Regions from separate parts of the Micromonospora echinofusca genome, predicted to be linked through region 3. Evidence: riboswitches for the same ligand, from Rfam matches in the RefSeq annotation. Region 3 holds a riboswitch; each other region holds the start of a gene.
What was found. A riboswitch is a leader RNA that binds a small molecule or an ion and turns the genes downstream of it on or off. The one in region 3 is predicted to bind cobalamin.
Positions count from the first base shown of each region.

Region 1: another riboswitch for cobalamin. It lies ahead of bluB (5,6-dimethylbenzimidazole synthase); the one in region 3 lies ahead of GA0070610_RS14965 (ribonucleoside-diphosphate reductase subunit alpha).
Region 2: another riboswitch for cobalamin. It lies ahead of GA0070610_RS31260 (ABC transporter substrate-binding protein); the one in region 3 lies ahead of GA0070610_RS14965 (ribonucleoside-diphosphate reductase subunit alpha).
Region 4: another riboswitch for cobalamin. It lies ahead of cobN (cobaltochelatase subunit CobN); the one in region 3 lies ahead of GA0070610_RS14965 (ribonucleoside-diphosphate reductase subunit alpha).

Region 1 covers NZ_LT607733.1:6,228,798-6,235,771, forward strand. The annotation lists gene GA0070610_RS26705 (type II secretion system F family protein) at 1-623, shown strand, start outside; gene GA0070610_RS26710 (hypothetical protein) at 650-847, shown strand; gene GA0070610_RS26715 (TadE/TadG family type IV pilus assembly protein) at 917-1,393, shown strand; gene GA0070610_RS26720 (TadE/TadG family type IV pilus assembly protein) at 1,378-1,857, shown strand; gene GA0070610_RS26725 (pilus assembly protein TadG-related protein) at 1,854-2,285, shown strand; gene GA0070610_RS26730 (LysM peptidoglycan-binding domain-containing protein) at 2,301-3,350, shown strand; gene GA0070610_RS26735 (Rieske 2Fe-2S domain-containing protein) at 3,575-4,426, opposite strand; gene bluB (5,6-dimethylbenzimidazole synthase) at 4,568-5,200, opposite strand; cobalamin riboswitch at 5,251-5,425, opposite strand; gene GA0070610_RS26745 (EamA family transporter) at 5,547-6,464, shown strand; gene GA0070610_RS26750 (crotonase/enoyl-CoA hydratase family protein) at 6,507-6,974, shown strand, end outside.
Region 2 covers NZ_LT607733.1:5,764,185-5,771,158, forward strand. The annotation lists gene GA0070610_RS24670 (bifunctional copper resistance protein CopD/cytochrome c oxidase assembly protein) at 1-561, shown strand, start outside; gene GA0070610_RS24675 (ABC transporter ATP-binding protein) at 584-1,351, opposite strand; gene GA0070610_RS31255 (FecCD family ABC transporter permease) at 1,351-2,445, opposite strand; gene GA0070610_RS31260 (ABC transporter substrate-binding protein) at 2,451-3,461, opposite strand; cobalamin riboswitch at 3,491-3,669, opposite strand; gene GA0070610_RS24690 (ABC transporter ATP-binding protein) at 3,754-4,419, opposite strand; gene GA0070610_RS24695 (ABC transporter ATP-binding protein) at 4,442-5,473, opposite strand; gene GA0070610_RS24700 (ABC transporter permease) at 5,470-6,339, opposite strand; gene GA0070610_RS24705 (ABC transporter permease) at 6,332-6,974, opposite strand, start outside.
Region 3 covers NZ_LT607733.1:3,423,584-3,430,557, reverse strand. The annotation lists gene GA0070610_RS14985 (cellulose binding domain-containing protein) at 1-150, shown strand, start outside; gene GA0070610_RS14980 (golvesin C-terminal-like domain-containing protein) at 308-1,372, shown strand; gene GA0070610_RS14975 (cation transporter) at 1,563-2,264, opposite strand; gene GA0070610_RS14970 (ArsR/SmtB family transcription factor) at 2,264-2,593, opposite strand; cobalamin riboswitch at 2,830-3,044, shown strand; gene GA0070610_RS14965 (ribonucleoside-diphosphate reductase subunit alpha) at 3,264-5,609, shown strand; gene GA0070610_RS14960 (ribonucleotide-diphosphate reductase subunit beta) at 5,648-6,643, shown strand; gene GA0070610_RS14955 (HEAT repeat domain-containing protein) at 6,761-6,974, opposite strand, start outside.
Region 4 covers NZ_LT607733.1:2,474,087-2,481,060, forward strand. The annotation lists gene GA0070610_RS10970 (SpoIIE family protein phosphatase) at 1-1,815, opposite strand, end outside; gene GA0070610_RS10975 (LacI family DNA-binding transcriptional regulator) at 2,066-3,052, opposite strand; gene GA0070610_RS10980 (MFS transporter) at 3,209-4,429, shown strand; gene GA0070610_RS10985 (hypothetical protein) at 4,520-4,855, shown strand; cobalamin riboswitch at 4,935-5,064, shown strand; gene cobN (cobaltochelatase subunit CobN) at 5,463-6,974, shown strand, end outside.

The sequences.
Region 1 (6,974 bases), 2.8 Mb from region 3:
AGCAGTACGCCCTGTCGATGCTGCTCTCCGCGCTGATCGGGCTCGCCGCGCCGACGCTGCTCGGCGTCACCCTGTTCACCGTCGGCGTCCGGCTGCCGGTGGTCGTACCCGTGCTCGGCAGCCTCGGGCTGGCGCTGCTCTGCGCCCTCGTCGCGCACCGGTCGGTGCTGGATCGGGCGGACAAGGCGCGCGACGAGTTCCGCCAGGCGGTCTGCACCTACCTCGACCTCGTCGCCCTGCAACTCTCCGCCGCGCACGGGCCGGTGCAGTCGCTGGAACGGGCGGCGGCGGTCTGCGACGGCTGGGTCTTCGACCGCATCTCCGAGGCCCTGCGGATCGCGCAGATGCAGATGCACTCGCCGTGGGACGAGCTGCGCGACCTCGCCGAGCGCATCGGCATCCCGGAACTCGGCGACGTCGGGGCGATCATGCGCGCCTCGGGCAGCGAGGGCGCGCAGGTGCACGAGACCCTGCGCAGCCGCGCCGACTCGCTGCGCGACCAGATCCGCACCGACAACCTGGCCCGGGCCGAGGGGGTGACCAGCCGGCTCGACATCCCCGGGGCGCTGCTCGTCTTCGTCCTGCTCGGTTTCGCCGTCTATCCGTTCATCGCCCGCCTGTGATCCGACCCTGAGAGAAGGAGCACGTCATGTCCGTCATCACCCGCCTGCACGTCGCGCTGACGACACGCCTGGCCGAGCTGCGCGAGGACGGCGAGCGGGGCGACAGCCCCGTACCCACCGCAGTGATCATCTTCGGTCTGGTCGCCGTCGCGATGGCGGTCACCGCCGCCGCCCTCGGCGCCGCCAACGACTGGATGAGCAACATCCCGAAGGCCCCGAAGTAGCACCGGGCCGTGCGCCGAGCGAACCCCGCCCCGGGGCGCCGGGTGGCCGCCGCCGCCCGGCGTCCCGTCGTGCCCGCCACCCGGTGCCCCGTCCGGTCAGCAGCCCGATGCGGCCTTCCGGTTGCCGTCCGACGGCTCGTCCCGGCCGCCGCCCGGCGGCTCACGGCCGGTGGGGTCGATCGGGGGGCCAACCCGGTCGAGTTGGCGGTGGCGATGCCGGCGATCCTGCTGCTGCTCTTCGCCTCGATCCAGACCGCGGCCTGGTTCGTCGCCCGCTCCACGGCGCTCAACGCCGCGCAGAGCGGGGTCAACGCGCAGCGGCTGCACCAGGCTCCGGCGGGGGCCGGTGAGGCCCGGGCCGTCCGGTTCCTGCGGGCCTCGGGCGGCTGGCTGGTCGGCTGGGAGGACCCCGCACCGAGCTGCCTCACCGCCGCGACCGAGGTGACCTGCACGGTGCGCGGTCGGTCCCTGTCGGTCGTCCCCGGGGTCAGCTTCCCCGTACGCCAGACCGCGCACGGGACCGTGGAACGGTGGACGACGCCGTGAGCCGTACCGCCGAGCGGGGCTCGGTCTCGATCGAGGTGGCGGTCCTCGCGCCGGCCTTCATCGCGCTGATCGTCCTGGCCGGCGTCGCCGGGCGTACGGCCGTGGCCGCCGAGGCGATCGACGCCGCCGCCCACGACGCCGCCCGCGCCGCCTCGATCTCCCGCGACGCCCGCACCGCCCGCGCCGAGGCCCGGGACGCGGCCCGCCGGCAGCTCGACTGGCGCGGCCTGAACTGCGCCGGCACTCCCGAGGTGACGTTCAGCGGCGCGGTACGCGGCGCCCCCACCAGCTTCGACGCGGCGTTCCGCAGCCCGGCCGGGCAGGACGCCTCGGTCACGGTCCGCATCGCGTGCACGGTCTCCTACGGGGACCTGCGCCTGTCCGTCCTGCCGGGGATGCCCGCGAGCAAGCGCGTGTCGGCGAGCTTCACGTCGCCGCTGGACCGCTACCGGAGCCGGGGATGACCGCCGTCGCCGGCCGGCACGACCAGGGCCGGGTGAGCGTCTTCCTCGCCGTGGCCATGGTCGGCGTGCTCTCCGTCATCGGGCTGGCCTTCGACGGCGCGGGCCAGCTGCGCACGTTGCAGCGGGCCGACAACCTCGCTGCCGAGGCCGCCCGCGCCGGGGGCCAGGCCATCGACCGGGCTACCGCCATCGAGGGCGGGCCGACCCGGATCGACCGTCCCCAGGCCCGCCGGGCCGTCGCCGACTACCTGGCCGCCGCCGGCGCCGCCGGCCACGCCGTCAGCTTCCCGGTCGTCGACGGTGAGACCCGGGTCCGGGTACGCGTCACCGTCACGCACCGCCGGGCCATGCTCGGCCTGTTCGGCTTCGACGAGACCGTCACCGTCTCCGGCGAGGCGACCGCGCGGCCGCTCACCGGGGCACCGTAGGAAGGGAAGGCAGCCATGGCCACATCGGGGCGTTCCGCCGTACGGCGGACCGGACGCATCCTGACCGGGTTCGGCGCGCTCGTCGTGCTCTGCGCGGTGCTGGTCGGCGCGCCGGTGGCGCTGCTCGCCCTCGCCGGCAACCCGCTGCCCGACCACCTGCCCAGCCTCGCCGAGGTCGGCTCGACGCTGACCAGCCGCGACGACGGGCGGCTCTTCCTGCGGGCGCTGGCGCTGGCCGGCTGGTTCGGCTGGGCCACGTTCGCCTTCTCCGTGCTGGTCGAGCTCGGCGCGCAGGCGCTGCGCCGACCCGCGCCCCGGCTGCCCGGGATGAGCCGCCAGCAGCGGGCCGCCGCCGCGCTGGTCGGTTCGGTCGCGCTGATCCTCGCGGCCAGCCCGGCGGCGAGTGCCGCGACGGCGATGACCGGCCCGTACGCCCTGCCGGCAGCGCCGCCGGCAACGGTCGCCTCGTCCGCCCCGGCCACCTCCGACGACGCTCAGGCGGTCTACCGGGTGGCCCGGGGCGACCACCTGGGCGCCGTCGCCCGGCGTTACCTGGACGGGTTCGCCGACTACCGGGAGCTGGCCGAGCTGAACCGGCTCGGCGACCCCGACCGGATCCACCCGGGTCAGCTGCTGAAGCTCCCCGGGGACGCCGAGGACCGTGGTGCCCGCCGGCACGCCACCGGCCGCCTCGTCGCCCGCCCGGCCCCACCCGAACCCGCTCGCCCGGCACCCCCTCGCCCGGCCCCTGGGCAGGCCGTCCCGGAGCGGGCGACGCCGCCTCCGCCGGCAGCCGAGGCCCCCGTGCCGCCCCCGGCGGGAACGAACGCCGGTGAGGCCCCGACCGTGACGGTGGGAGCCGCCCGGGCCGGCCAGCCCGATCGGGTGAACCGGCCTCTCGCGGTCTCCGCCGTCCTGGCGGTGGCGAGCATCGTCGGCGCGCAGATCGGCGCGGTCCTGGGCCTACGTCGCCGCCCGGGTCACGTACCGGCCGGCGGGTCGGCCGGCCGGGCCCACCCGGGCTCGGCCCGCGACACCTCGATCGGCCGTCACCGCCGCCCGTGACCAGCCCCTGACCCGCTCCTGACCACCGCCCCGGGCGAAGCGAACCGCCTCTCCACGTCGCCGCCCGCCAGACGCTCCGGGCCGGGCCGGTAGACATCGATCAAGAAGTTCGGTCAACCCGGGAGATCGAACCCGACCCGAACCTCTTGATCGCCCCCGGGAGGCTGAGCCGGGAGGCCGGGAGTCGCGGCGGCCGGAAGGCCGGGGCGCGGCGGCCGGGCCGGTCAGGGGAGGCGGGTCTCCAGGACGCCGTCGACGATGCGGGTCGGCAGGACCTGCTGGTCGTTGCCGGACGGGCCGTGCACCACCTCGCCGCCGTTGAGGCGGAACGCGCTGCCGTGCCACGGGCAGACCACGCACGCGTGACCGTCGATCTCCTGCACCTCGCCCTCGCCCAGCGGACCGCTCTGGTGCGGGCAGCGCTCCAGCATGACGGTCACCTCGTCGCCGTGCCGGTAGAGGATCACCGAGACGTCGTCGACCTCCCGGGTGATCAGTTGGCGCTGCGGCAGGGCGGCCATGTCGGCGAGGGAGTGCCACCCGTCGCTCATCCGGTGCAGCTCGGAGATGCTCTGGTTGACCTGGGCGCCCTGCTTGTACGCGAGGTGCCCCCCGATGTACGCGCCCATGCTGGCCGCACCGAGGCCGAGGAAGCCGAGCGTACGGCCGAGGTTGTGCCGGCCGGTCATCCGGGCGGCCACCGAGCCGGCGTAGAACGCCAGGCCGACGCTGTTGGACGCGGCGTGCACCAGGCCGACCCGGCGCTGGTCGCGGGCCAGTGCCGCCCAGTCGTTGAGGCCGGCGACGGCGGCCGGGAGGGCGCTGACGGTGCCCACCGCGCACAGCGTGGTGGCGGCCCGGCGCTGCCCCGGCATGAGGTCCAGCACCGCCGTGCTGATCCACGCGCCGACCGGCACCTGCACCATCGCCGGGTGCAGCGGATGGCCCAGCCACACGCCGTGCAGCAGGTCACGGACCCGCTGCGGTCGGAGGGTGGCCTGGACGGCGCGCTGCAACCGGTCGCCGACCCGGTCCAGCCCGGATGCCTGCTCGATCTTCGTCAGGAGTGCTCGCACCCGTACCGACTTCCCGGCAGGAGCCGCCGCAAACCGGTCGGCGGTGACGGATCCGCAGCGGTACGTGAGGAGCGCCCCGCCGACCCGGAACGGGACGCCCCCACCGAGGTCAGCGTGGGCAGGACTCGCGGGCCAGCGCGGTCAGGGCGCCGTCGGGGCCGCCCAGCGGTCGTGGTGGATCGCGTCGGCCAGCGGGCGCTTCTGCCGCCAGCCGTGCCGGGCGAGGTCGGGTACCGCCTCGAAGTGGGTGACCGGCCCGAGGCAGAGCCACGCCACCGGTCGGATCCCGTCGGGGATGCCGAGCAGCTCGGCGAGCCAGAGCTCCCGGTAGAACGACACCCAGCCCACCCCGAGCCCCTCGGCGGTCGCGGCGAGCCAGAGGTTCTGGATGGCGAGGCAGGTCGAGTAGAGCCCGGTGTCGGCGATGGCGTGCCGGCCGAGCACGGCGGGGCCGCCCCGGGCCTGGTCGTGGGTGACCACCACGGACAGCGTCGACTCCAGGACACCGTCGATCTTGATGCGGGCGAACCGCTCGGCCACCTCCCCGTCGAGCGTCGCGGCGAAGGCGTCCCGCTCGGTGTGCACGTGCTCGTGGAACCGGCGGCGCAGCTCCGGGTCGCGCACCACGACGAAGTCCCAGGGCTGCGAGTAGCCGACGCTCGGCGCGGCGTGCGCCGCCGCCAGCACCCGGTGCAGCGTCTCCTCGGGCACCGGCGCCCCGGTGAACTGGGCGCGTACGTCCCGGCGGCGGTGGATGACGTCGTACAGATCCAAGGCAGGCTCCCGCTGCGCTCGGCCCACGCCACACCGGACGCGGGCACCGGACGCGAGGCCGGTCTTCGGACTCCCGGATCGACGCCTGGCCGTCCGCCTTCCCGGCCCGGGCGGGCCAGTGGCTGCGCGTACGCGTGGACGGTGGCTCCCCGGTCACCGCGGCGGGCCCGTGCCGGATTCGCACCGGCTTCCCGATTCTCCCCGCTCGCGCGGGGCACCTCACATGATCGTGCCGTCGGCGATGCTAGCGCCGCCCGGCCCGCCCCGGTCCGGCGGGCGGCGCAGCGCACCCGCAGCAGTGGAAATCCGGTCGCGGGCCGCACGCTCCGGTACCACTGTGGTCCGGGTGTACGCACTCTCCTCCCGCCCGCTGCCGGCCGGTCGACCGGCGACCCGACTGACGCTCGCGCTGGGGCAGCCCCGGGCCGTGCCGCCGCCGCTGCTGATGCTGCTCGGCATGCTCTCCACCCAGGTCGGCGCGGCCGTCGCCAAGCAACTCTTCGGCAGCACCAGCGCCAGCGGCACCACCACGCTGCGGCTCGGCTTCGCCGCGCTCATCCTGCTGGTCCTGGCCCGGCCGGGGCTGCGCCTGGGCTGGCGTACCGCCGGTCTGGTCGCGGCGTTCGGGCTGGCCCTGGCGGTGATGAACCTCGCCTTCTACGCGGCCCTGGACCGGGTGCCGCTGGGCGTCGCGGTCACCATCGGCTTCGCCGGGCCGCTGCTGGTGTCGCTGGCCGCCAGCCGCCGGCTCACCGACGTGGCGTGGGCGGCGCTGGCCGGCGGCGGGGTGCTGCTGATCAGCGGGCTCGGCGGGACGGGGGTGGACCGGCTGGGGCTGCTGTGCTGCGTGGCCGTCGCGGCGGGTTGGGCCGGCTACGTGCTGCTCGGCAAGGCGGTCAGCGCCCGGGTGCCGGGCAGCCGGGGCCTCGCGCTGGGGATGGCCGTCGCCGCGCTGGCCGTGCTGCCGTTCGGGGTCGCCGGCAGCGGCACGGCCCTGCTCGACCCGTGGACCCTCGCGCTGGGCGCGGCGGTGGCGCTGCTGTCGTCGGTGCTGCCGTACTCGGCGGAGATGGCGGCGCTGCGCCGGATGCCGGCCCGCGTCTTCGCGATCCTGCTCAGCCTGGAGCCGGCGATCGGCGCGCTGGTCGGGCTGGTGCTGCTGAGCGAACTGCTGGCCTGGCCGCAGGTGGCCGGGGTGGCCTGCGTGGTCGGCGCCGCGCTGGGCGCCACCCTGGTCCGCCCGGCCAGGTCCGCCCCGCGCTGACGCCCCTGGCGCCGCCGGCACCGCCGGGGGCATGCTGTCGGAATGGGCGTACGCGTCGAACGTGCCGCGGCGGTGACCACGGTGATCCTGGACCGCCCGGCGGCCCGCAACGCGGTCGACGGGCCGACGGCCCGGGCGCTGGCCGACGCGTTCCGTGCCTTCGAGGCCGACCCGGACGCCTCCGTGGCGGTGCTCTGGGGGGCCGGCGGCACGTTCTGCGCCGGGGCCGACCTGAAGGCCATCGGCACGCCGAGCGGCAACCGGGTCGAGGCGCAGGGGGACGGCCCGATGGGCCCGACCCGGATGACGCTCGGCAAGCCGGTGATCGCCGCGATCTCCGGGCACGCGGTGGCCGGCGGGTTGGAACTGGCGCTCTGGTGCGACCTGCGGGTCGCCGAGTCCGACGCGGTGCTCGGGGTGTTCTGCCGCCGCTGGGGGGTGCCGCTGATCGACGGGGGCACGGTCCGGCTGCCCCGGCTGATCGGCGAGAGCCGGGCCATGGACCTGATC
Region 2 (6,974 bases), 2.3 Mb from region 3:
CTCGGCACGCTGATGCGCTCCCACCTCGGGCACCTGGCCATGCTCACGCACTTCGTGCTCGCCGGGTACCTGCTGTTCTGGGTGCTCATCGGGGTCGATCCGGGCCGACCGAGGCTCGCCCACCCGCTCCTGGTGATCATCCACCTCGCGTCGATGATGGCGCACGGCTTCTTCGGCCTCGTACTGATGCAGACCACCACCCTCATCGCCCCGGACTGGTACGTCGCCGTCCACCCCGACTGGGCGTCGTCGCTCATGGAGGACCAGCGGCTGGGCGCGGGCATCGCCTGGGCGTTCGGGGAGATCCCCGCCGCGGTCGTGCTGGTGGTGCTGGTCCGCCAGTGGGTCCGCGCCGACCGGCGGGAACAGGACCGCCTGGACCGGGCCGCCGCCCGGGCCGACGCCAGCGGCGAGCCGGACGACCTGGCCCGCTACAACGCCTTCCTCGCCGCCGCCGGCCGAGCCGGATCCGCCGGTCCTGATGGTTCCGCCGGTCCCGCCGCCCCTGGTGGTTCCGCCGGTCCCGGCGACGGTCGGGCCGGCGCGCGGGGGGCCGGCTGAGGGCGCCTCAGCCGGACGCCGGTCAGGGCGCGGGCGGGTGGTAGGTGATGGCGGGCCGGCCGGTGGCCGGGTGCGCCGCGACGTCGGCCCGTACCCCGTAGACGTCGGCGAGCAGCCCGGGGGTGAGGACCTCGGCGGGCGTACCGGCGGCGACGACCCGCCCGGCGGCCAGGACGACCACCGCGTCGCAGAACATGGCGGCCAGGTTGAGGTCGTGCAGCGCCGCCAGCGTGGTGACCCCCGAGCGGCGGACCAGGTGCAGCAGGTGCAACTGGTGGCCGATGTCGAGGTGGTTGGTGGGCTCGTCGAGCAACAGCAGCAGCGGTTGCTGGGCCAGGGCACGGGCCAACTGCACCCGCTGCCGCTCCCCGCCGGAGAGGGTGTGCCAGCGGCGGTCGGCGTACCCGGCGAGGTCCACCCGGGCCAGCGCGTCCGCCGCAGCGGCGCGGTCGGCGGCGCTGTCGGACCAGCGCGAGCCACGGTGGGGCGTACGACCGAGCAGCACCACCTCGCCGACGGTGAGGTCCAGGTCCGTGTCGGCGTGCTGGGCGAGCAGCGCGGCACGGCGGGCCAGCGTGACCCGGGGCAGGGTGGCGACGTCGTCGCCGCCGACCGTGACCAGCCCGGCATCCGGCGCGGCGAGCCGGGCGACGACACGCAGCAGGGTGGTCTTGCCGCAGCCGTTGGGGCCGAGCAGCCCGACGAGGCTGCCCGCCGGCACCACGCAGGTGACGTCGTCGAGGATCCGCCGGGCCGCGGCGGACCAGGACACGCCGGTGACGGCGAGCATCAGCCACGCACCTTCCGGCGGTGCAGCAGCACCACGAAGGCGGGCACCCCGAGCAGCGCCGTCAGCACGCCGACCGGCAGTTCCCGGGGCGCGAACAGGGTCCGCGCGGCGGTGTCCACCCAGACCAGGAAGATCGCCCCGGCGAGGACGGCGACGGGCAGCAGGCGCCGGTGGTCCGCCCCGGTCAGGAACCGGGCGGCGTGCGGCAGGATCAGCCCGACGAAGCCCACCGCGCCACTGACGGCGACCAGCGACGCGGTGAGCAGCGCGGTGGCGACCAGCAGCAGCCACCGCACCCGGGCGACGGGGACGCCGAGGGTCGCCGCGGCGTCCTCGCCGAAGGCGAACGCGTTGAGCGTGCGGGCGTACGCCGCCATCAGGGCGAGCACGGCGGCCAGGACCGGCGCGGCCCAGGCCAGGGCGGCCCAGTCGACGCGGGCCAGCGAGCCGGAGAGCCAGAAGGTGATGCTCTGGGTGGCGTGCGGGTCGGCGACCCAGATGATGACGAACGAGGTCGCCGCACCGCAGAGCTGCGCGACGGCCACGCCGGCCAGCACCACCCGGGTGGGGGCCAGCACGGCCCGCCGGCCGGCCACCGCGGCCACCACCGCGAACGCGGCCAGTGCCCCGGCGAAGGCGCCCCCGGTGAGCGCGGCGGCCCCGCCGCCGAAGCCCAGGACGAGCACCGCGACCGCGCCGAGCGACGCCCCGGAGGAGACCCCGAGCAGGTACGGGTCGGCCAGCGGGTTGCGGGTGACGGTCTGCATGACCGCGCCGACGGCCGCCAACCCGCCCCCCACCGCCGCGGCCCCGAGCACCCGGGGCAGGCGCAGCCGCCAGACGATGTGCTCGCGCAGCAGGGGCACCTCGGCGTGCGGGAGCCCCAGGCGGTCGGCCACGACCGACCAGACGGTCGACACGGGGATGTCGGCGGGCCCGATGGTGACGGCCACGCCGATCGACACGACCAGGCCCGCCAGCAGGGCCACCAGCAGCACCGCCAGGCCGACCGGGTGCGCCGCGCGGAACCCGGCGTGACGCACGGTTCCGGGGCCGGCGGGCCGGGTCGGGTCGGCGGCCGTGCGGCGGACCACGGCGGTCAGCGGTCCGCCCCGGCGGGGAGCTGCGCCACGCCCGCGGCGAGCGCCTCGACGCCGAGCACGACGCGTACCCCGGCGGAGGTGGACGAGAACGGGATGACGACGAAGCGTTGCCCGGCCACGGCGGGCAGGTCCTTCAGGCTGGGGTGCCGGGTCAGGAATGTCCGCTTCGCGGCGGCCGGGTCCCAGCCCGCGTCGACCAGCACGATCGCGTGGGGATCGCGGTCCACGACCGCCTCCCAACTGGTGTCGGCCCAGCCGCCGGTGAGGTCGCCGAACGCGTTGCGCACCCCGACCGCCGACATGATCATGTTTGGGCCGCCGCAGCAGGCCCCGACGCTCGGGGCGTCGGTGCCGGCGTCCCACCAGAGCACGGAGACGTCCCGCGCGCCGCCGATCCGGGCGGCGGCCGTGGCGATCCGGGAGCGCTGGTCGGCGATGAGCTTCTCGGCCCGCTCCGGCACCCCGAAGACGGCCGCCACGTCCCGGATCTCGGCGAACACGTCCTCGACGGTCAGCCTCGCCGGCCGGTGCTGCTTCGGGCATCCGGCCGGCGAGAGGTACGTGCCGACGCCGAGCCCCGCCAGCGCGGCGCGGTCGCCGACGCCCTCGTCGCCGAAGGCACTGTGGAACGAGGCGTAGACGAAGTCGGGCGCCGCCTCCAGCAGCTTCTCCTTCGCCGGGTACCTGTCCGACAGCACCGGCACGGCGGCGTACGCGGCGGCGTGCTCGGGCAGGATCGCGTCGTCCAGGTACGCCGTGCCGGCCATGCGGTCGGCGAGGCCGAGGGCCAGCATGATCTCGGTGGCGGGCTGGTTGAGGGTGACCGCCCGCTCGGGCGGGGCGGCGACGGTGACCGGCGTACCGCAGTTGGTCAGCGTGACCGGGGCGGCGGCCGGCGGCGGCGCCGTGGCCGGGTCGTCCGTGGCGCAGGCGCCGAGCAGGACGACGAGGACGGACATGGGCGCAACGCGCCGGGACAGGGTGGACCGCACTGCGCGCACGCGCATCGGGACCGCCTTCCAACACCTCGTGGACGGGTCATCGCAGTGCCGTGGCCGGTCTCCTGGCTGACGGGAAATGCGTCCGTGGCCGGCCTTCCCAGGCTTGACGCCCAGTGACCTCTTACGACGAGGGCCGCGAACTTCCCGATCACAGTGGCGAGGGCCGCACCGGTCTTCCACCGGCTTCCCGAACACCACGGCAGCGTCACCCTAGCCGCCGGCCGCCCCGGAAGTCACGGTGACGAACACCATCAGGGACGGTCGCGCCGAAGGCGGCCGGCGGGACGGCCGGTCGGGGCTACGCGGCGGCCGGCAGGTCGACCACGCGGGTCGCCCAGCGGGCCATCAGCGCCGGGTCGTGGGTGATGAGCAGGACCCCGGCGGCGTGCTGCCGCTGGTAGTCGGTGATGACGGCCGCGAGGTGCGCCTGGGTGGAGGCGTCGAGCATGGCGGTGGCCTCGTCGCAGAGCAGGTAGTCGGGCCGGTGCACGAGCGCGCGGGCGAGGCAGGCGCGTTGCAGCTGCCCGTCGCTGACCGCGTGCGGGCGGCGGGCGAGCAGGTCGGGCGTGAGGCCGACGAGGTCGGCCAGCTCCGCCGCCCGGGCCCGCGCCTGCTCGTCGGGGGTGCCGGTGGCGCGCAGCGGCTCGGCGATGATGTCGGCGAGGCCCAGCCGGGGGTCGGTGGCCGCGCGAGGGCTCTGGAACAGGATCGCGACGCGCGTACGGACGGCGGCGGGCAGCCGGTGCCGGGCCCCCGCCACCCGGTGGCCGTCGAGGGTGACGTGCCCGGCCTCGGGGGCGTGCAGCAGGGCGAGCACCCGGGCGAGGGTGGACTTGCCGCTGCCCGAGGGCCCGCGCAACCCGACCGTCTCACCGGGGGCGACGCGCAGGTCGACGCCGTCGAGGACGCGCCGGCCGCCGTAGGAGACGGCGACCCCGTGGGCCGCGAGCGCGGTGCTGGTCATGCCGGCGCTCCGGCGGTACTGGTCATGCCGGCGCTCCGAGGGTCAGCGGGTGGTGGCAGGCGACTCTGCCCGGTCCGCCCGCCGGGGGCGCGGGCGGGGTGCGGCAGACGTCGGTGGCGCGCCCGCAGCGCGGGGCGAAGGCGCAGCCGGGCGGCAGGTCGGTGAGCATCGGCGGATGGCCGGGGACGGGCCGGAAGGCCCGTTCGGGCAGGGCGTCGAGCAGACCTGCGGTGTACGGGTGGGCGGGCGCCGCGAACAACTCGGCCGTCGGCCGCCGTTCCACGATGCGGCTGGCGTACATGACGGCGACCGTGTCCGCGACCCGACGGGCGGCGGCCAGGTCGTGGGTGATGAGCAGGACGGCTCCGCCGGAGTCGCAGCGGCGGCGCAGCAGGTCGAGGGTGTGGTCGACCAGTGGCCGGTCGAGGCCCGTGGTGGGCTCGTCGGCGAGCAGCAGCGGCGGGTCGGGAGCGAGGGCGAGGGCGGTGGCCAGGCGCTGGGCCATGCCGCCGGAGAGTTCGTGGGGATAGCGGTCGAGGTCGGTGGGGTCGAGACCCACCTCGGCGGCGACCCGCTCGGCCGCCGCGGGTGCCTCGCGCCGGGAGTGCCCGTGGGCGCGCAGGGTCTCCTCCAGCAGCCGCCGTCCCGTCCGTACGGGGTTCAGCGCGGTGGCGGGGCTCTGCGGCACCAGCCCGACGGCGCGTCCGCGTACGACGCGGGCGAGCTGGCGCTCGGAGGCGCCGGTGAGGTCGACCCGCTCCCCGGTGGGCCGGTGCAGGCGGGCCTGACCGGTGACCGTGGCGTTGCCGGGGAGCAGGCCGAGCAGGGCGTGCGCGAGCACCGACTTGCCGCAGCCCGACTCCCCGACCACCGCCAGCAGTTCGCCCGGGTGGACGGTCAGGTGCAGGTCGGTGACGGCCTGCACCACGGCGTCGCGGAGCTGGAAGCGGACGGTCAGCCCGTCGACCTCCAGCAGGCCGGGCCGACCGCCGGCGCCGACACCACCCGTGCCGCCGGAGTCGGCCGGATCGACGGTTCCGGGGGTGGTGGTCACAGGTTCAGCTCCGCTCGTACGCGCGGGTCGAGGCGGTCGCGCCAGCGGCCGGTGAGGGCGGCCAGGGCCAGCGTGACGACGACGAGGAGCAGGCCGGGCACGATGCTGGCCCACCAGGCGCCGGTGAGCAGGGACCGCTGCCCGTCGTTGATCATGTTGCCGATCGAGGCCAGGTGCGGGGGCAGGCCGAGACCGAGGAAGGACAGCGCGGTCTCGTGCCAGACGGCGTGCGGCACCATCAGCGTGGTGGCCAGCGCCAGCCGGGGCAGCACGTGCGGGAGCAGATGTCGGGTGATCACCCGGGTGCGGCTGGCGCCACCGGAGATCGCGGCGTCGATGAACGGCCGGGTACGCAGGCTGAGCAGCTCCGAGCGGACGATGCGGGCGGTGGAGAGCCAGTGCGTCAGCCCGATCGACAGGATCACCGCGCCCAGGCTCGGGCGCAGCATCGCGACGATGAAGATGCCCAGCAGCAGGTGCGGCAGCGCCGCGATGGTGTCGACCACCCGCATCAGCACCCGGTCGACCCAGCCGCCCAGGGTGCCGGCCACCGCGCCGACGAGGCCGCCGATCACGGTGGCGACGAGCGCGGCGACCGCGCCGACGAGCAGCGAGACCCGCAGGCCGTAGAGGCTGCGGTGGGCCACGTCGCGACCCAGGTCGTCGGTGCCGGCCGGGTGCGTCCAGGAGGGCGCGAGCCTGGTCCGGGCCAGGTCCACCGCGCTCTCGTCGAGCGGCCAGAGCACGGGGGCGAGGAGGCAGGCCAGGCCCGCGCCGACGAGCACGGCCCAGGAGACGGCGGCACCGGCGCGGCCCGTACGGAGCTTCGGCCGCCGGGTGCTGGCGGGCAGGGCGAGGTCAGTCATCGAGGCGTACCCGTGGATCGGCGGCGGCGTAGGCGAGGTCGGTGCCCAGGTTCGCGGCCAGCACCACGACGGTGGTGGCCAGGGTCGTGGCGGCGAGCAGCGGGAAGTCGCTGCCCAGCGCGCCCTGGACGGTCACCGCGCCGAGGCCGGGAAGGGAGAACACGGTCTCCACCAGGACGGCCCCGCCGATCAGCTCCGGCAGGTGGGTGCCGACGAGGGTGAGGAAGGGCAGCAGCGCGGTACGCAGGGCGTGGCCGAACAGGACCGTACGGCCCGGCAGCCCCCGCGCCCGGGCGGCGAGGACGTGGTCGTCGCGGAGGCTGTCGGCGACGGCGTCCCGGATGAACAGCACGAACCACGGCGTCTGGGCGACGGCCAGCACGCCCACCGGCAGGATCAGGTGCCGCGCCACGTCGGCGGGGTCGGTGCCGGTGGCGGTGATGTCGGTGAGCCCGCCCGCCGGCAGCCACCCGAGGGTGAGGGCGAACAGGGCGATCGCGGCCAGCCCGATCCAGAACACGGGCATCGACTGCACGGCGTACGCGGTGGCGCGCAGCGCCCGGTCGAACCAGCCGCCGCGCCGGTACGCGGCCAGTGTGCCCAGCAGCAGGCTCGCCACGAGGACGAGGGCGAGC
Region 3 (6,974 bases):
GGCACCCACACGGCCACCGCCGGCGACATCACCGTCCGCAACGCCGGGTACAACGGCACGCTGGGCGCGAACGCCTCGACCGCCTTCGGGTTCACCGCCACCGGCGACGGCGCCACCGCGCCCGGCAACATCACCTGCACCAGCCCCTGAGCGTGGCGAGACCGGGCCCGGAGCCACCTGGCTCCGGGCCCCCGGTGGAGGAAGATTCCTTCGAGGCTCAGATCAGTAGGCGTAGACATCTTTCATCGGGCATCGAGGCTCCACTATATTGCGGGCACTGTCGATCTCTCCCGATGACGAGGTGCACATGTTCGACAACCCGACGCTGCGGCGGCGTACCCTCCTGGCGGCCGTCGCCGGCGCCGCAGCCGTCCCCGTGGTCGCCGGCCCCGCGTGGGCCGCGTTGCCGAAGGTCTACATCGACCCGGGCCACGGCGGCACCGACCCCGGCGCGGTCGGCAACGGGCTGCAGGAGAAGGCCCTGACACTCGACATCTCCCTGCAACTGCGCAGCATCCTGCTGGCCAACTGGGCCGTCGACGTCCGCATGTCCCGCACCACCGACATCACCCGCAGCCTGGCGTACCGCACCGACGACGCCAACGCGTGGGGCGCGAACCTGCTCGTGAGCGTGCACATCAACTCCGGCGGCGGCACCGGCTTCGAGAGCTACCGGTACCCGACGGCGGACGCCGCCACCGTCAACCTGCACAACGCGCTGCACCCGAGGGTGATCGGCCGCATGCGGACGATCGGCGGGGTCACCGATCGAGGGCCGAAGACCGCGAACTTCCACATGCTGCGCGAGTCGGCCATGCCCGCGGTGCTGACCGAGAACCTCTTCATCGACTCGGTCGCCGACTCGAACCTGCTCAAGCGCGCCGACTTCATCACCGCCACCGCCCGTGGCCACGCCGAGGGCATCGCCGCCTACCTCGGCCTGAGCGCGCCCAACCCGCCGACGTTCAGCACCATCGTGGACAACGCCACGGCGGGCCGGTTCACGGCGAGCACCAACTGGGGCACCTCCTCGTACTCCGCCCAGCGCTACGGGGCCGACTACCGCTTCGCCAACCCCACGCCGGCCAGCGACGCCGCCTGGTTCAAGGTCAACATCCCGGCCGCCGGGAACTACCGCGTCGAGGTACGGCACCCGGCCGACCCCGGCTACAACAGCTCGACCCCGTACGTCGTCGTCACCGCCTCGGGCAACCGTACGGTCAACGTGGACCAGCGCTCCAGCGGCGGCGTCTGGCGCTCGCTGGGCACCTTCGGGCTGGCCGCCGGCGACCGGAACCTGGTCGCGGTCAGCCGCTGGACCAACGCCACCGGCTACGTGGTGGCCGACGCCGTCCGGGTCACCCGCGTCTGACAGTGCCGCCGGTCCGTGCCCGCTCGTCGACGACGTGCCGGTGGTACGTCGTGGCGAGGTGACCGACGAGGCGTGGACGGTGATCGCGTCGCCGCTGCCGGAGCCTGGTGCTTCGCGGCGGCGGCGCGATCACCGGCGGGTCGACGACGGACCCGGTGACGGCCGCACCGGGAGCTGCCGAACGGCCCGCTCAGCATCCGCCCGCGCAGTCCGTCGTACGGCTGCTCGTCGCCGGGCCGGCCGGGCCGAGGCCGGGCGTGCAGCAGGCGTCACCGCGCCACGCCTCGCGGCCCTCCTTCACCGCCACCGCCGCGATGACCAGCGCGGCGACGGGGTCGGCCCAGGACCACCCGAACAGGCTGTTCAATCCCAGGCCCACGAGCAGTACGGCGGACAGGTAGGTGCACAGCAGGGTCTGCTTGGAGTCCGCGACCGCCGAGCGGGAGCCGAGTTCCCGGCCGGCGCGGCGCTGCGCGTACGACAGCCCTGGCATGATCGCCAGCGACAGTGCGGCGAGCACCAGGCCGACGCTGGAATGCCCGGCCTCGGCGCCGCCGAGCAGCGCCCGTGTCGACTCCACCGTGACGTACGCCGCGAGCGCGAAGAACGAGACCGCGATGATCCGTAGCGCGACCCTCTCGCGGGACTCCGGGTCGCGGCCGGCGAACTGCCATGCCACCGCCGCCGCCGACGACACCTCGATCACCGAGTCCAGCCCGAAGCCGATCAGCGCGGTCGACGACGCGAGCGTGCCGGCGGTGATCGCCACGACCGCCTCGACGACGTTGTAGGTGATGGTGGCGGCGACCAGCAGCCGCACCCGGCGGGCGAGCACCTGGCGGCGTGCCGGCGACGGCCCGACCGGTGCGGGGTCGATCAGGGGCAGGCTCATCAGCAGCAGCCCTTCTCGGCGGAGACCGGGCAGGCGGCGGGGTCGACCGTCAGGGCGAGGCCGAGCAGGTCGGTCAGGGCGTGGGCCAGTCGGGCGTCGGCCAACTCGTAGCGGGTGCGCCGCCCCTGGGGCGCGGCGACCACGAGGCCGCAGCCGCGCAGGCACGACAGGTGGTTCGACAGGTTCTGCCGGGTCGTGCCCAGCAGTTCGGCCAGCTCTGCGGGATAGCCCGGCCCGTCGCGTAGCGCCAGCAGCAGCCGCGCCCGGGTCGGATCGGACAGGGCGTGACCGAAGCGCGCCAGCACCTGACCGTACGTCAACGTCTCCACGCCCCGATGGTACAGCCGACGATGTATCGAGCGGAGGCGGCTCGGTGCGCGCTGGTCTCGTGGGCCGGACGTCGACGGGGCGCGACGCCGTCGACGGGACCGGCCCGCTGGCGCAACGGCCCGCCGGCGGTGTATCGACGCGGGCATCCGGCGTGCGATCGACAGGCGTCGTCCGGCTCGCCGACGACACGCCCGGGACCGACATGTGGGGTGTGACAACGCCGCCAACCCTATATATGGTGTCGGGCGCAGCTGGTTCGGCCGCTCATCCGGAGCGGTCGAGGCAAGAGGGAACCCGGTGGGAATCCGGGACTGCCCCGCAGCGGTGAGTGGGAACGACCGCCGTCATCAGCACTGGGCCGCCAACGGCCTGGGAAGCGACGGCCAGTAGGAGACCGGCGAGTCCGGTCACGCCCGCGAGTCCGAAGACCTGCCAGTGCGCCGTACGCCCGCATCAGGGTGTGTGGCGGTCCGAGGCCGCGTGGGACGGCCGACGCCATCCCGACGCGTGCTCGCGCGCGTCGTCGTCGGTGTCCGCTCCCCGCGTGCCCCAGGAAATCCGTCTGGGATCAAGGCTCGCGAGGAGTGAGTGGTGACAGTCACCGAGGTTGTTCCGGCCGCCGGCACGGCGGTCGACGATGCGGCCGTGGCGGGCCAGCGGCGACCGCAGATGCGGGTCCGCAAGCGCGACGGCGGCACCGAGGCGGTCGACGTCAACCGGATCGTCCGGGCGGTCGAGCGGTGGGCCGACGACCTCGCCGACGTCGACCCGCTGCGGGTGGCGACCCGGACGATCAGCGGCCTGTACGACGGGGCGACGACGGCCGAACTGGACCGGCTGTCCATCCAGACCGCCGCGGAGATGATCGGCGAGGAGCCGCAGTACTCGCGGCTGGCGGCCCGCCTGCTGGCCGGGTACGTCGACAAGGAGGTCCGCCGGCAGGGCATCGGCTCCTTCAGCGAGGCGATCCGGCGCGGGTACGCCGAGGGGCTGATCGGTGACGACACCGCGGCGTTCGTCGCCGCCCACGCCGGCGTCCTCGACGCCGCCGTCGACCCGCGCGGCGACCTGCGCTTCGAGTACTTCGGGTTGCGTACGGTCTACGACCGCTACCTGCTGCGTCACCCGACGAGCCGGCTGGTGCTGGAGACCCCGCAGTACTGGTTGCTGCGCGTGGCCTGCGGCCTGTCGCAGACGCCGGACGAGGCGGTCGAGTTCTACCGGCTGATGTCGAGCCTGGCGTACCTGCCGAGTTCACCGACGCTGTTCAACTCCGGCACCCGGCACACGCAGATGTCCTCCTGCTACCTGGTCGACTCCCCGCGCGACGAGCTGGACTCGATCTACCAGCGGTACGCGCAGGTGGCGAACCTGTCGAAGTTCGCCGGCGGCATCGGCATCGCCTTCTCCCGGGTCCGCTCCCGGGGCGCGCTGATCAGGGGCACCAACGGGCAGTCCAACGGGATCGTGCCGTGGCTGCGGACGCTCGACGCCTCGGTGGCAGCGGTCAACCAGGGCGGCCGGCGCAAGGGCGCGGCCTGCGTCTACCTGGAGCCGTGGCACCCGGACGTCGAGGAGTTCCTCCAACTGCGCGACAACACCGGTGAGGACGCCCGGCGCACCCACAACCTGAACCTGGCCAACTGGATCCCGGACGAGTTCATGCGGCGGGTGGAGGCCGACGGGATGTGGTCGCTGTTCGACCCCGACGTGGTGCCGGAGCTGCCGGACCTGTGGGGCGAGCAGTTCGACGCGGCGTACCGGGCCGCCGAGGAGCAGGGCCGCTACGTGCGGCAGGTCCCGGCGCGCGAGCTGTACGGGCGGATGATGCGTACCCTCGCCCAGACCGGCAACGGGTGGATGACGTTCAAGGACGCCGCGAACCGGCTGTGCAACCAGACCGCCGAGGCGGGCAACGTGGTGCACCTGTCCAACCTGTGCACCGAGATCATCGAGGTGTCCAGTGACGGCGAGACCGCCGTGTGCAACCTCGGCTCGGTCAACCTCGCCGCCCACCTGGGCGCCGACGGCATCGACTGGCAGCGGCTGCGCGCCACCGTCCGCACCGCCGTGACGTTCCTCGACCGGGTCATCGACATCAACTACTACCCGACGCCGCAGGCGGCGGCGAGCAACCCCCGCTGGCGGCCCGTCGGGCTCGGGCTGATGGGCTTGCAGGACGTGTTCTTCGCGCTGCGGCTGCCGTTCGACTCCCCGGCCGCGCGGGAGCTGTCCACCCGGATCAGCGAGGAGCTGTACCTGACCGCCCTGGAGACCTCCGCCGACCTGGCGGAACGCTCGGGCGCCCACCCGGCGTACGGGCGGACCCGGGCGGCGCGCGGGCAGCTGCAACCCGACCTGTGGGGCGTGACGGGCACCCAGCCGGCGCGGTGGGCCGCGCTGCGGGAGCGGGTCGCCGCGTACGGGCTGCGCAACTCGCTGCTGGTGGCGATCGCGCCGACCGCCACCATCGCCTCGATCGCCGGCTGCTACGAGTGCATCGAGCCGCAGGTGTCCAACCTGTTCAAGCGCGAGACCCTGTCGGGGGAGTTCCTCCAGGTCAACACCGCCCTCGTACGGGAGCTGAAGGCGCGTGGCCTGTGGACGGAGCGGATCCGCACGGCCATCAAGCGCGCCGAGGGCTCCGTGCGGGACGTCGCGGAACTGCCGGCCGAGGTGCGGGAGCTGTTCCGTACCGCATGGGAGCTGCCGCAGCGGGCGTTGATCGACCTGGCCTCGGCCCGCGCCCCGTACATCGACCAGTCGCAGTCGCTGAACCTGTTCCTGGCCGCCCCGACGATCGGCAAGCTCTCCTCGATGTACCTGTACGCCTGGAAGGCCGGGCTGAAGACGACGTACTACCTGCGGTCGCGGCCGGCCACCCGGATCCAGCAGGCCACGGTCGCGCCCGCCGGGCCGGCGCGCGCCGCCGGCCTCGTCGCGCCGGTGGCGACCGTCGACGAGGCGCTGGCCTGCTCCCTGGAGAACCCCGAGTCGTGCGAGGCCTGCCAGTGACCACCCCGACCACCACCAGCGAACCGAGGACCGCCCACATGCTGCTAGACCCGGGGATGGATCTCACCCTGCGCCCGATGCGTTACCCGCACTTCTTCGACCGCTTCCGTGACGCCATCCGCAACACCTGGACCGTGGAGGAGGTCGACCTGCACGCCGACCTCGCCGACCTCGACCGGCTCTCGCCGGCCGAGCGGCACCTGGTCAGCCGCCTCGTCGCGTTCTTCGCCACCGGCGACACGATCGTCGCCAACAACCTCGTGCTCAACCTCTACCAGCACGTCAACTCCCCGGAGGGCCGGCTCTACCTGTCGCGGCAACTGTTCGAGGAGGCCGTGCACGTCCAGTTCTACCTCAACCTGCTCGACACCTACGTGCCCGACGAGACCGAACGCTTCGCCGCGTTCGCCGCCATCGAGAACATCCCGTCGATCCGGCGCAAGGCCGAGTTCTGCTTCCGCTGGATCGACTCGCTGGGCGAACTGCGTGAGCTGCGTACCCGACAGGACCGGCGGGCGTTCCTGCTCAACCTGATCTGCTTCGCCGCCTGCATCGAGGGGCTGTTCTTCTACGGCGCCTTCGCCTACGTCTACTTCCTGCGCTCCCGGGGGCTGCTGCACGGCCTGGCGTCCGGCACCAACTGGGTGTTCCGCGACGAGTCCCTGCACATGGCCTTCGCCTTCGACGTGGTGGAGACGGTCCGTGGCGAGGAGCCGGACCTGTTCGACGACGAGCTGGCCGAGCAGGTGCGGCAGATGCTCACCGAGGCCGTCGAGTGCGAGGTCCAGTTCGCCGAGGACCTGCTCGGCCAGGGCGTACCCGGGCTGTCCCTGGCCGACATGCGCGAGTACCTGCAACACGTCGCCGACCGGCGGCTCGCGCAGCTGGGCATCCCCGCCCACTACGGGTCGACCAACCCGTTCGCGTTCATGGAGTTGCAGGACGTCCAGGAGCTGTCGAACTTCTTCGAGCGGCGCGTGTCGGCGTACCAGGTCGGGGTGAGCGGCACGGTGGCCTTCGACGACGACTTCTGAGCCGGAGGCGCCCCCGACCCTCGCGGACCGGGGGCGCCCCGGGTGCGTGCGTCAGGCGGCGGAGCGGGTGCGGCGCCGGCGGGCGGACCGGCCCGTCGTCGTGGCGGCCGCTGCGGGTCACGTCGCCTCCATCGAGATGTCGAAGGCGGCGTCGCGGACGTCGGCCACCGGGTGCTCGCGCAGCAGGTGCAGCAGGTCCCGCCACGGCGCGGACCAGCCGTACGCCCTGCCGCCGCCGGCGAGTGCCACCGCGAACAGGCCGGTGGTGGCCTCGCCCCGCGCGGCGAGTACGTGGGCCGCGGCGAGCACCGGCTCGGCGTCGAGGGTCTTC
Region 4 (6,974 bases), 950 kb from region 3:
GGCGGTGGCGGTGGCCCGGCCGTACGGCAGGCGGACGGTGAACGTCGAGCCCTCGCCCTCGACCGAGCGCACGCTGACCTCGCCACCGTGCAACCGGGCCATCTCCTGCACCAGCGCCAACCCGATGCCGGTGCCCTCGTGCGACCGGCCGCTGGCGCCGCGTACGCGGTGGAAGCGGCGGAACAGCAGCGGCTGCTGGTCGGCGGGCACACCGACGCCGGTGTCGTCGACGGACAGCGTGACGCGTTCGCCGTCGCCGCGCAGCCGCAGGCGCACCGTGCCGGCCAGGGTGTACTTCAGGGCGTTGGAGAGCAGGTTGACGACCACCTTCTCCCACATGTCGCGGTCCACGTACGCGGTGCGTGGCAGCGCCTCGACGTCGACCCGGTAGGTCAGCCCGGCCTCGCGCATGGCGTACGCGAAGGACTCGGCGACGCCGGCGGTGAGCGCCGGAAGGTCGGTCTCCACGCGTTCCGGGTCCAGCCGGCCGCCCTCCATGCGGGCGAAGTCGAGCATGTCGTTGACGAGCTTGCGTAGCCGGCCGGTGTTGCGGTGCACCAGCTCCAGGCGTTCGCGCTGGCCCGGCGGGAGCGGCTCGCGGCGGTCGGCGAGGCTCTCCCGCACCGGCCCTGCGATCAGCGTCAGCGGGGTGCGCAGCTCGTGGCTGACGTCGGTGAAGAACTCCGTCTTCGCCGCGTCCAGTTCGGCCAGCGCCGCGGCCCGGCGTCGCTGCGCCTCGTACGCCAGCACGTCGCCCAGCGCCGTCGAGACCCGGCTGGCCACCAGGTCGAGGAAGCCGGCGTACGCCTCGTCCAGTCTGCGGAAGGGGCTGACGCCGGCGACCAGCACGCCGGTCGGGCGGGCCTGGCCGGTGGCCAGCAGGGGCAGCACCACCACCTCGTCCACGGGCACCCCGACGACCGCCCCGGCGTGTGCGCGGGGGTCGCCGGGCAGGGCCACGCCCCGGACCCGCGCGGGGCGGCCGGTCCGCGCGACCTCGCCGATCTGCGCCAGCCACCCGGCGCTCGTGGCGGCCTCCTCGGCCACGCCGACGGAGGCGGCCAGGACCAGTTCGTCCGCGTCCTCCGACGCGCCGCCGTCCGGTCCGGGGCCGGTTTCTCCACCGTCGCCGTCTGCGGCCGGGCCCTCGTCCGGCGTCGCCCCCTCGGGGCGCAGGTAGATCATCACGGCAGGCAGGTCGGCCGGGCTGCCGGTGAGGACCCGGGCCGACGCCCGCACGGCGTCGCGGGTGGTGTCCGCCGCCGCGATCGAGACCGAGCCCAGCTCGCGCAGCGTCTCCAGCCGCCGGTCACCCAGCACCCGCGCGGTGACGTCCGTGGTGGCCACGAAGATGCCGGGGACGCGGCCGGCGTCGGCGCGTACCGGGCTGTAGGAGAAGGTCCAGTACGTCTCCTCCAGGTAGCCGTGCCGGTCGAGCATCAGCAGTTGGTTCTCCGCGAAGGTGGCGCCGTGGCCGGCGAACACCTGGTCGGTGAGCGGACCCAGCTCGGTCCAGACCTCCGGCCAGCACTGTGCGCCCGGCTGACCGATAGCGGCCGGGTACTTGTCGCCGAGGACCGGCGTGTACGCGTCGTTGAAGATCTGCACCAGCTCGGGGCCCCACCACAGCAGCATCGGGATCTTCGACGGCAGCACGGTGCGCACCGCCGCGCACAGCTCCGGCGGCCAGGTCTGTACCGGACCCAGGGCAGTGGCCGCCCAGTCGGTGGCCCGGTGCGCGGCGCTGGTGGGATCGTCGCCGGCGAAGAGGTCGACGGCCGCCCCCGCCGGTTCGGCGTGCTGCTTCGAATCCACGTCCCGGCCCCCTGTCGCCGCCCTGGTGTCCGGGTCGCAGGCAGCCGTCGAGCCCTGCCCCTCATCGTCCCGCCGGGGTGACTTTCCCCAACCGGCCACGGCTTGAACCGTCCATCGACGTGACCCGACCCGCACCCCCCCGAGTCGGCGTCGATCATGCAGGTGTGGTGCCCGCGAAAGTCGGGAAGGCCCGATGACGCCCACCAGAACCCATGATCGATGCGGGAGAGGGGCGGGGCTGCCCGGCGACTCAGCCGCTGACCCGGCGGACCAGCCGGGACGGGAACATCGTCGCCGGCGGCACCGGCCGCCCGTCCAGTACGGCCGTCGCCGCCGCCGAGGCGATCTGCGTGACCGGGTGGGTGGCCGTGGTCAGCGCGGGGGTGGTCATCGCGGCGAGCGGGATGTCGTCGAAGCCGGTCACCGCGACGTCCCCGGGCACCTGGACGCCGTCGCCGCGCAGCCCGTCGATCACCCCGAGGGCGGTGGCGTCGCTGCTGCCGACGATCGCGTCCGTGTCCGGCCAGCGCGCCAGCACCTCCCGGGCCGCCGCCCGGCCCCGGTCGGCGCTGAAGTCTCCCGGGACCAGGCGCACCGGCAGTGCGGCGTCGCGCACCACCCGCCGGTACGCGCCGACGGAGCGGCCGGCGCACGACAGCCAGCGGGGGCCGGTCACCATGGCGATGCGGCGGCGCCCGCTGGCGTACAGGTGCCGGACCACGGCCTCGGTGCCGCCACCGTTGTCCACGTCGAAGGCGGGTACGAGGGCGGAGCCGATGCCGATCGAGGCCACCCGGCCGCGCAGTCCCACCGGGACGGCGTCCAGCACCGTCTCGGTGGTGTTGATCAGGATGATCCCGCCGACGCTGCGGTCCTCGGCCAGCCGGCGCACCTCGCCCGGGGCACGGGTGGGCAGCCAGTGCAGCGCCACCCCGAGCCCGTACGGCGCGCAGACCCGGGCGCACGCGCCGAGGACCCGGTGGACGTACGGGTCGTCGAGGACCGTGGGGGCGGTGCCGGTCACCGCCACCACCAGCCGGACGCCGGTGCCCCGGACCAGCGCGCGGGCGGCCGGGTTCGGCGCGTAGCCGAGCAGGTCGGCGGCGACGGTCACCCGCTCGCGGGCGGCGGCGGAGGCGTACCCGGTGCCGGCGATCACCCGCGAGGCGGTGGCCCGGGAGACCCCCGCCGCCCGGGCGACGTCCTCCAGGGTCGGTGGTCGGTGCGTCGTCGTCATCCCGGTCCTCCCCGTGGTCGGCCGTCGCGGCGTGGACGGTCGACCGCATCATGCCCCTGCGACGTGTCCACGGTAAGGGGCGCGGCCGGGTTGTCCTGAAAGCGCTCTCAGGTGTGGGATCGGGCGGGAGAGCACCCGAGGCGAGAGGACGCCCCCGTGAGCCGTACCGTCGCCCCGCCCGCCGCGCCGCCGCCGGTCGTACCGCGGTCGGTGCTCGCCGCCCGTACCGGGGTGGCCGTGGTGTTCGCGCTCAACGGCCTGGCCGTGGCCACCTGGTTCTCCCGGGTGCCCGCCGCCCGGGACGCGCTCGGGCTCAGCGCCGGCCGGCTCGGGCTGCTGCTGCTCGCCATGTCCGTCGGCGCGCTCCTCGCGATGCCCACCGCCGGCCTGGTGGCCCAGCGGCTGGGCGCGGCCCGCACCGTCGCCCTCTCCACCCTGGTCGTCGCGACCGGGCTGACCGTGACGGGAATCGGGGCCCTGGCCGGCTCCCCGGCCGGGGTCGCGGTGGGGCTGTGCGCCCTCGGCTACGGCTCCGGCATCTGCGACGTGGCGATGAACGTCGAGGGCGCGGCGGTCGAGCGGCGGCTGGGTCGTACGGTCATGCCCCGCTTCCACGCGGCGTGGAGCCTCGGTTCCGTGGCCGGCGCCGGCCTGGGCGCCGGGGCGGCCCGCCTCGGCGTGCCGGTCGCCGCGCACCTGGCCGCGCTGGCCGCGGTGGTGCTGCTCGGCACGCTGCTGGCCGTACGGTCGTTCCTGCCGGCGGCCGAGAGCGGCACCGCCTCCGCGTCGGCCGCCCCGGCCGAGCGCCGCCGCGAGCTGCTGGCCGCCTGGCGGGAACCGCGTACCCTGCTCATCGGCCTGCTGGTGCTGGTGGCGGCGTTCGCCGAGGGCAGCGCCAACGACTGGCTGGCGGTCGCCTTCATCGACGGCCACGACCTCGGCGAGGCGGCCGGGGCGGCGGTCTTCGGCGTCTTCGTCGTCGGCATGACCATGGGGCGCATGCTGGGCACCGTCGCGCTGGACCGTTGGGGCCGGGTGCCCGTGCTGTCCGGCACCATCGTGCTCGCCACGGTCGGCGCGGCCGTGGCGGTGCTCGCCGGCTCCGGGCCGGTGGCGATCGCCGGCGTCGCGCTCTGGGGGATCGGCGCGTCGCTGGGCTTCCCGGTCGGGATGAGCGCGGCGGCCGACGACGAGCGGCGGGCGCCGGCCCGCGTCAGCGTGGTCGCCGTGATCGGCTACACCGCCTTCCTGGCCGGCCCGCCGCTGCTGGGCCTGCTCGGCGACCGGGTCGGCACCCTGCGGGCACTGCTCGTCGTGCCGCTGTTGCTGCTGCCCACCCTCGCCCTGGTGCCGGCCACCCGCCCGCCGGCCCGCTGAGGTCACCTGGCGGGGCACTCACACCCCGCTCGCAGCCGCCTCGCAGGTAAGGGTGCTGCACTGGGAGGACCCGGAGGAGAGGAGCGGGACATGGGCTGGTTCAACCGGCGGTCGCGGGCCGCCGACCCGACCCCGACGAAGCTCGACCGGGAGGCGACCCGGGAGGACCTGGCCGCGCTGGAGGCGTTCGTGACCAGCCGCCGGGGCGTGGAGTTCTACCTGGAACCGGAGACCACCGCGACCGACACCACCGTCGTCGCCATCGCCCACGACGGCGAGTGGATCCGCCGTCGCACCGGCTCGCCGCGCGCCGCCGGCTCCATCGCCCGCAAGCACGCGGTGCCGCTGTACGAGGCCGCCCGCACCGGCTACCCGGAGCGGATGCGGGTGTGGAACCGGGCCCACCCGGAGCGCCACGCCCGCTGACGGGTCCGCCGCCGGCCGGTCGGGGCGGCGTTGACCGGCGGCGCCGGGGTGTGGCAGCATTCGCGGCCTGACGGCAGTGAAGGAAGCCGGTGCGATTCCGGCGCGGTCCCGCCACTGTCACCGGGGAGCGATCCCCCCTCGTGAGTCACGGCCGTGCGTGCGCGGTTGGAAGGCCGGGGGTGAGCGTCGATCCGGGAGCCAGGATACTTCGGCCGTCGGAGTGACCCCAGGGCGTGGACACCCGAGGAGGACCCGATGACGCACCGCGTCTCCACCATCGACGATCATCGTCGCACTGTGCCCGGCCGTGGCAGCGGCCCCGTGGGCGGCGGTATTTCCGCGCCGCCGGCCAGCCGCCGGGCCGCCGCGCGCCCGCCGGCCCGCACCGCGCCCACCGTCGGTCGCGCCCACACCGTGCCAGGTCCGGTCGCCGCCGCGCCCGGGTGTGCCCTCGCCACCTGCCGCTGACGCCCGCGTCGCGTCGCCCGACCCCGCCGGCCCGCCGGTGAGCTGGCCGCCGGCGCGCCGTACCCGCTGAATCGCGCCCACCCCTCGCCCCGCCCGGTCGTCCCCGCGCCGACCAGGGTGTCACTCTCCGGAGTCATGCGTGCGCATCCTGCTGCTGTCCACCGCCGACACCGACCTGCTCGCCGCCCGCGCCAGCGGCGCCGACTACCGGCTCGCCAACCCCGCCCGGGTCGCCGCCGACGCCGTGCCCGCGCTGCTCGACGGCGTGGACCTCGCCGTCGTACGCCTGCTCGGCGGCCGGCAGGCGTGGCCGGACGGGCTCGCGGCGGTGCTGGCGTCCGGCGTGCCGACGGTCGTGCTCGGCGGCGAGAACGTGCCGGACGCGGAGCTGATGGCGGCGTCCACGGTGGCCTCCGGGGTGGCCACCCAGGCGCTGGCCTACCTGGTCGAGGGCGGGCCGGAGAACCTCGCCCAGCTCGCCCGCTTCCTCTCCGACACGGTGCTGCTCACCGGCGAGGGCTTCGCCTCACCCGCGCCCACGCCGACGTACGGCATCCACGGCGAGCGGCCCGCGCGGCCGGACCGGCCGACCGTGGGCATCGTCTTCTACCGGGCGCACGCCCTCGCCGGGAACACCGGATTCGTCGACGTCCTCGCCGACGCCGTCGACGCGGCCGGCGGCGACCCGCTGCCCATCTACTGCGGCTCGCTGCGCGGCCTGACCGCCGGCGCGGGACCGCTCGGGCTCTTCGCCCGCTGCGACGCCCTGCTGGTCACCGTGCTCGCGGCCGGCGGCACGGTCGCCGCCGACGCCTCCGGCGGGGGCGACGAGGACGCCTGGGACGTGGGCGCGCTCGCCGCCCTCGACGTGCCGGTGATCCAGGCGCTCTGCCTGACCAGCACCCGTGAGCAGTGGGCCGACAGCGACGCCGGACTGTCCCCGCTGGACGCCGCCATGCAGGTGGCGATCCCCGAGTTCGACGGCCGGATCGTCACCGTGCCGTTCTCGTTCAAGAAGATCGACGCCGACGGGCTCTCCACCTACGCGGCCGACCCGGAGCGGGCCGCCCGGGTGGCCGGCATCGCCGTGCGGCACGCCCGGCTGCGGCACGTGCCCCAGGCCGACAAGCGGCTCGCGGTGGTGCTCAGCTCGTACCCGACGAAGCACTCCCGGGTCGGCAACGCCGTGGGCCTGGACACCCCCGCCTCGGCGGTGCGGCTGCTCGCCGCCCTGGCCGACGCCGGCTACCACCTCGGCGATGCCCCGGTGCCCGACGACGGCGACGCGCTCATCCACGCCCTCATCGCCGCCGGCGGCCACGACGTCGAGTGGCTCACCCCGGAACAGCTCGGCGCCGCCGAGGCGCGGGTGCCGGGGGAGGTCTACCGGCGCTGGTTCGACCAGGTGCCGGCGGAGCTGCGGGAGCGGATGCTCGCCCACTGGGGCGAGCCGCCCGGCGGGCTCTACACCGACGGCGGCGACATCGTGCTCGCCGGGCTGCGCTTCGGCAACGTGGTGCTGCTGATCCAGCCGCCGCGCGGCTTCGGCGAGAACCCCATCGCCATCTACCACGACCCGGACCTGCCGCCCAGCCACCACTACCTGGCCGCGTACCGCTGGCTGGCCGCGCCCGTCGCCGACGGCGGGTTC